DNA from 3 places in the Erwinia sp. CGal63 genome. Region 2 is predicted to be linked to each of the others. Evidence: predicted binding sites of a transcription regulator. Region 2 holds the regulator's gene; each other region holds the start of a gene.
What was found. Region 2 encodes Fur, which represses iron uptake genes when iron is present. Its sites were predicted from a motif close to ATAATAATGAGAACNACTATCAA; they were not measured.
Positions count from the first base shown of each region.

Region 1 (2,274 bases), on a different contig from region 2:
GTTCAGCTCCTCTTCGGAAACCGCATAGCCGCGAGTGATGTTGTTGGCGCTGTCAAAGCCGTTGCCGTAGATGCTGCGATAGTCAGTGCGCAGCTCGGCGTAGCGCAGGTTCTGGCGCACGGTCCAGGTATCGTTAAAGCTGTGCGAGAAGTTATAGCCCACCATTTTGGTGTTGCGGGAGATCTTGTTGCTCGCTTCGCCTTCGTCAAAATCGGCCGACAACTTGTGCTGTTGGCCGTTGGCGTCAACGATCGGCACCACGGTGCCCTGACGCGGCAGCCAGCCGTAATAGCCGGTTTCCGGCTCGTTCTGGAAATAGGTCAGCAGCGTGAAGTTGGTATTGGCGTCCGGCTGCCAGCTAAAGGAAGGCGCAATGGTGTAGCGCTTTTCTTTCTGCATAGCCTGCTGCGCATCCTGGCTGCGCGCCAGGCCGGTCAGACGATAAGAGTAAACGCCGTTGTCGTCCAGCGCGCCGCCGAAGTCGAAGCCGGTAGAAAACTCGTTGTCGGTGCCCATCTGGAACTGTACTTCACGCAGCGTTTCCGTCGTTGGACGCTTGCTGACCAGCGCGACCACGCCGCCAGGATTACTTTTGCCGTAAAGCACGGAAGCCGGCCCGCGCAGCAGCTCGGCGCGTTCCAGGAAATAAGGATCGATAGCGAATTCAGAGTAGTTATCGCCCTGCAGCTTCAGGCCGTCCAGATACTGGTTAGTGTTGGTTTCGCTGAAGCCGCGAATCGACAGCGCGTCAATCACCTGCGAGCTGCCGCGGTTGCCCGTCATCACGCCCGGCGCGTAATTAAAGGCTTCTTTTACCGTGTTAACGTTGCGTAATTCCATTTCCTCGCTGGTCACGACGGAAACGGACTGCGGATTTTTTTCAATTGGCGTATCGGTCTTGGTGCCGGTAGCGCTGCGTTTGGCGGCGATGGTCGGTGACGGCCCCCAGGCGCTTTCGCTGGCGGTGCCGGCATCGGCGCTCACGGTGATAGTTTGTTCGCCGGCGGCAAAAGCCGACGAGGAGATCGCGGCGGCAACAAGGCAGGCCAGGCGGCATAAACGGGTATTAACTGGTGAAGAGAATGATTTCAAAGATGAAAGAGCCATTTAGCGTTTCTCTGAATGAAAAGTGGAATGTAAACGAGAATTATTATTATAACGACAGGATAATAGGCGAACTGTCGGAAGTTTCGCAAGAAAAAATCCGCTGACGACAGGACAAATCAATGCGGTTCGCAGCCAGTGTAAAGCAGGGAAAACAGAGCCATAAAAACGTCGGACGAATGAAAAGCCTCTTTTCGCCTCTTTACGCTCGCCACGCCGCGCAACCGCAGGCAAAAAAAAGCCGGCTCGTACAGAGCCGGCTTTTCGCAGCGGGTCAGTTACTTACCAAACATATCTTTAATCCAGCCCGCTACGCCATCGGCGTCTTTCTGCTCGTTTTGCGGCTGCGGCTGGTTCAGCTGCCCATCCTGCTGCTGCATTTGCTGCTGCTGGAGCTGCTGTTGCTGCTGACAGAGCGCGTTGGCATCAATCGTCCAGACCGGCAGCGTCCGCCAGCTGCTGCTGCCCGTGTCGCAGACGAAATTGCCAGCCGAATCGACGTTCATCGGCGCGATATCTTCCGGCGGCGTCGGCAGCAGCGGCATCGGCGCCTGATTGTCCAGATAGCGACGATAGATCTGCATCGCGCCGCTGGCGCCGTAGAGTTTGGTGGTCTGGTTATTGTCGCGGCCAATCCAGGTGATCGCCACTTCTTTACCATCCACGCCCGCGAACCAGCTGTCGATCTGGTTGTTGGTCGTCCCTGTTTTGGCCGCCAGGTGCGCTTTCGGATAGCGCGAACCTAACGCACGCGCCGTGCCTTCGTTCGCTACCTGCTGCATCGCGTAGAGCGTCAGGTAAGCGGCCTGGGCCGGAATAGTCCGTTCCGCCTGCGGGAAACTCTGGTACAGCACGGTGCCGTCTTCGGCGATAACTGAACGCAGCGCGGAGAGCTGAGCGCGGTTACCGCCGCTGGCGATGGTCTGAAACGCCTGCGCGACTTCAACCGGCGTCAGGTTCAGGGCGCCCAGCAGCATCGCCGGAACAGGCTGCAGCTGATCTTTCTGCACGCCCAGTTTGGTCCAGGTATCCACCACCTGCGGTAGCCCCAGCGTCATGCCGAGGTTCACCGTCGGCACGTTCATTGAGTGCGCCAGCGCGTCCACCAGCATCACCTGGCCGCTGAAGCGACGATCGTCGTTCTGCGGCTTCCAGATCTGACCGTTCGGC
Region 1 is NZ_JAKUMN010000004.1:205,945-208,218, reverse strand. It holds gene fhuA (ferrichrome porin FhuA) at 1-1,107, opposite strand, end outside; gene mrcB (bifunctional glycosyl transferase/transpeptidase) at 1,383-2,274, opposite strand, start outside.
Region 1: a site for Fur is predicted at 1,135-1,157, ahead of fhuA (ferrichrome porin FhuA). Genes of this name have one in related genera too.

Region 2 (2,274 bases):
GCACGAGCGAGGCTATTACTGGGGCACGCGCTTCAACGACGAGCGTAAAATGTTCAGCTTCGCGCCGGACAATATGCCGCAGAACGCGGAAACCTCGGTGGATCGCGACGGCAACTACTTCAGCGCTAAATCCGACAAACCGTGGCCGGGCGCCTATGGCATCTCAGCCCAGCTCTGGAGCGAAACCGTGCGTACCGATGAGCAGATGGAAGCGATGATTTTCCCTCGCGCTATTTCCGTGGCGGAGCGTGGCTGGCATCGTGCGGCCTGGGAAGAGACCTATCAGGCGGGACGTGAATACAAGGGCGGCGAAACGCACCATGTCGATCAGGCCGCGCTTAACCGCGACTGGCAGCGCTACGCCAATCTGCTGGGGCAGCGTGAACTGGCGAAGATGGATAAAGCCGGTATCCATTACCGTCTGCCGCAGCCGGGCGCGCGCATTGTCGAAGGCCGGCTGGAAGCCAATATCGCGCTGCCCGGTCTTGCTATCGACTACTCGCTGGACGGCGGCAAAAGCTGGCAGCGCTATCAGGATAACGCTCGTCCGAATGTTGCAGGCGAAGTCATGATTCGCGCCGTCAGCAGCGACGGCAAGCGCTTCAGCCGCGTGGAAAACCTGAAATAACCGTTTCTCAGACGAAAAAAAACCGGCGAGCGATCGCCGGTTTTCTGTTTTTAAATTAGCTTACTTGTCGTGCAGCGTATCATCTTCACGGCAGTCGCCGGTAGCACAGTGGCCGTAGAGATAAAGGCTGTGGTTGCTGAGCTTGATACCGTGTTTCGTCGCTATATCACGCTGGCGGGATTCAATCGACTCATCGCTGAACTCGATAACCTTGCCGCAGTCCAGGCAGATCAGGTGATCGTGATGATGCTGTTGGGTCAGTTCAAAAACGGACTTTCCGCCTTCAAAGTTGTGGCGGGTAACGATCCCCGCATCGTCAAACTGGTTCAGAACGCGGTAAACCGTCGCCAGGCCAATCTCTTCGCCCATATCGATCAGGCGTTTATACAAGTCTTCCGCACTGACATGATGGCACTCTGGTTCCTGAAGCACTTCCAGAATTTTCAGTCGAGGAAGCGTGACTTTCAGGCCGGCCTTCTTTAATGCGGTGTTATTGTCAGTCATGCGGATATTGTCCTGTTACTTTACTGGTCACTAAGTGGCTGAAAAGCCGTGAGCATCGGTCGACGCAAAAGCTGAGCGTCTCATTATAGAACCGATGCCTTGAAGAAACCACAGCGGAGATGCAAAACCATCAGAGGATGTAAGGATTACGAAGTCGTTACGTCCGAAAAAGCAAGCACCCATGTACGCTGGGTTATCCGTTCGATCTTCCGATGCCAAATACTGGCGAAGCGGAAACGAAGCAGGGTTATTCTACCGTTTTGAGGGTAAAAGTTACAAATATGTATCTATTACTGCTATAGGAAAAACCGCTGGCCCACTGTGGTTAACCCAGTGGGCCAGGCTGTCAGGCTTCGATGATATCCTGCAGCTGCAGTTCGTCAGAGATCTGTTTGACCCACTTCTCAACGCGTTCGTTGGTCAGCTCCGGCTGGCGATCTTCGTCGATGGCCAGGCCCAGGAAGTGATTGTCGTCCGCCAGCCCTTTAGAAGCTTCGAAGTGGTAACCTTCGGTAGGCCAGTGACCTACGATCACCGCACCGTTAGGTTCGATGATGTCGCGGATGGTGCCCATCGCGTCGCAGAAGTACTCCGAGTAGTCTTCCTGATCGCCGCAGCCGAACAGCGCCACCAGCTTGCCGTTGAAGTCGATCTCTTCCAGCGTCGGGAAGAAATCATCCCAGTCGCACTGTGCTTCGCCGTAGTACCAGGTTGGGATGCCCAGCAGCAAAATATCAAAGGCTTCAAGGTCTTCTTTGCTGCTTTTAGCGATATCATGAACTTCAGCCACCTCTTTACCGAGCTGCTTCTGGATCATTTTTGCAATGTTTTCCGTATTGCCCGTATCGCTGCCAAAGAAAATGCCTACGATTGCCATGAGTTTAATAACCTCTTGAAACTTAATGATATGCGGCGACTAGCCTGAAAATGTTAACGGCAATGATAGCAGACAGCCACAGGGGGATAAACGGCTAATCCGCCCGCATTTGTCGCTTTGTGCTCTACCGTCGCGCCCCGATCAGCGCTTTGGTCTGGCTAACTGCGCCATAACCATCTCTTCGATCAGCTCGCTGCGGCTCATGTTGCGCTGCTCGGCGAGCTGGTTCAGGGCATCGACCGCGTCGCTGTTCATTTTCAGCTCA
Region 2 is NZ_JAKUMN010000006.1:37,824-40,097, reverse strand. It holds gene MKZ79_RS17030 (beta-N-acetylhexosaminidase) at 1-628, shown strand, start outside; gene fur (ferric iron uptake transcriptional regulator) at 689-1,132, opposite strand; gene fldA (flavodoxin FldA) at 1,479-2,009, opposite strand; gene ybfE (LexA regulated protein) at 2,151-2,274, opposite strand, start outside.

Region 3 (2,274 bases), on a different contig from region 2:
CGGATGAACCAGTTACGCCAGATGTCCCGGTCACGCCGGACGAACCTGTTACGCCAGATGTCCCGGTCACGCCGGACGACAACTCGGGCAGCAGCAGCGAGGTGCCGGATGTGCCGGAAGTCGTTCCGACGCCCTCGGACGACAGCGGCAGCGTAGCGCCATCGGCAGGCGTGAAAGCCTACAGGCCGGAAACCGCCGGCTACCTGATTGCGCCTTATCTGAACACGGCCTATGGCTTTGAAACCATCGGCACCTGGCACGAACGTCTTGGCGCTTATCAGGGCAACACCGTCTGGGCCAGAGTCTCCGGCCGCCACGACAGCTACGAAGCCGGACGTTTCGCCTTTGAGGTGAACACCACCTTCGTCCAGCTGGGCGGTGACGTGCTGACGCGCCAGTTTGGCAATGACTGGCATCTGACCGCTGGCCCAATGATGACGCTGGGCAATCAGCGCAGCAAAAACAAGGATACCGCCCGCAGCCTGCGTTCAGATCTCTCTGTCGACGTCGGCAAGACAAACACCAACGCTTACGGCCTCGGCGGCTATCTGACGGTCTGGAACGACAGCGGCGCTTACCTGGATAACGTGATGCAGGTTACCCGCTACAGCAACGACTTCTCCAGCCTGACCAATGCCAAAATGGACAGCTATGGCGTCGTCGCCTCGGTGGAAACCGGCTATCCGATTCCGCTGGGTCAGTTGAGGCTGGAGCCGCAGCTGCAGGCGATGGGACAGTATATGAACATCAGCCAGACCTACTCCGAAGGCGTGAAGCTGAAGGATCAGAACCTGATGACGGCCCAGCTGCGTGAAGGTGTGCGCGTCTGGTTCGACGGGCCCGTTATGAAGCCTTATCTGCAGGCGGACGTAGTACAGTTCCTGGGCCATACGCCGGGCATTGATATGAACAACGAAACAATGAGACCGGACGTGCGTCGCGGCTACTGGCAGGCTGGCGCCGGTTTAAGCGGTCAGCTGAACCCGCATTTCAGCGTGTACGCGCAGGTGAAATATTCCCACAGCTTCGGCGAAGGAACGGAAGGCTATACCGGCAACATGGGCATACGCTACAAATTCTGATGGCTGGATCCTGCTGAAAAGGGCCTGCGGGCCCTTTTTTCATTGCGGCAGCGTAATTTTTGAAATTGCTAATCGCAATGAAAATTATTATCATCCGCGCCAACTATTCTTACACCTGCAACTATCAATGAAAACACCTTTCACCGCTCCTTTCGCCGTCGCGCGTTTAAAAGGGAAGACGCCGCTGTTCCTGTTACTCTCGCTGGTCAGCGTGGCTGCACCGGCCGCCGAAACCGCCAAAGAACAGAAGCTCACCGTGACCGCCGACAGCGCTGACGAGGCGGGCAGCTATGGCCAGGATGACGCGACTGCGGCCACGAAAACGCCTGCGCCGCGCAGTGAAACGCCGCAGTCCGTCAGCGTGGTGACGCCGCAGGTAATAAAAGATTATCAGGTCAAAACCGTGACCGACGCGATGAAATTTGTCAGCGGCGTTACTCAGGGCAATACGCTGGGCGCGATTGAGGATGGTTTCGTCAAGCGCGGCTTTGGCAGTAATTCCGACGGTTCAATCTTTATTGACGGCGTGCGCAGCAACCAGGGACTGGCGATGGACAGCACCATCGACCACGTTGAAGTGCTGAAAGGCTCCGCTTCGCTGCTGTACGGCATCCAGAATCCCGGCGGCATTATCAACCTGGTCAGTAAAAAGCCGCAGTACGAATGGCATAGCCATCTTAGCGGCGAAACCACCAGCGTCGGCGGCGGCGCGGGCAGCGTTGATATTACCGGCCCGTTGGGCGACGGCTTTGCTTTCCGCCTGATCGCCGAACGCCAGCGCCAGAACTACTGGCGAAACTTTGGCGCCAACGAACATACGCTGCTGGCGCCATCCCTGAGCTGGTATGGCGAAAAAGCCTCTTTCAATATCAGCTATAGCGAATACAAGTTCGATATTCCGGTCGATCGCGGCACCGCCTTTATCAATAAAAAACCGGTAAATATTCCCTATAACCAGCGGCTGGACGACAGCGCCAATCACGCATGGGGCAAAAACAAACGGCTCAACATCGGTTACGGCTATAGCCTGAACGAAACCTGGGATACCCACTTTAACTATGCCTGGATGCAGCGACGCTACGACAGCAATGAAGTGCGTGCGACGGCGATTGATACAACAACGGGCGTTGTCTCCCGTCGTGCCGATGCCAATCGCGGCTTCAATCATCAAACAACTTATCTCGCGTGGGAT
Region 3 is NZ_JAKUMN010000008.1:195,005-197,278, reverse strand. It holds gene MKZ79_RS19995 (autotransporter outer membrane beta-barrel domain-containing protein) at 1-1,082, shown strand, start outside; gene MKZ79_RS19990 (TonB-dependent siderophore receptor) at 1,210-2,274, shown strand, end outside.
Region 3: a site for Fur is predicted at 1,154-1,176, ahead of MKZ79_RS19990 (TonB-dependent siderophore receptor). Genes of this name have one in related genera too.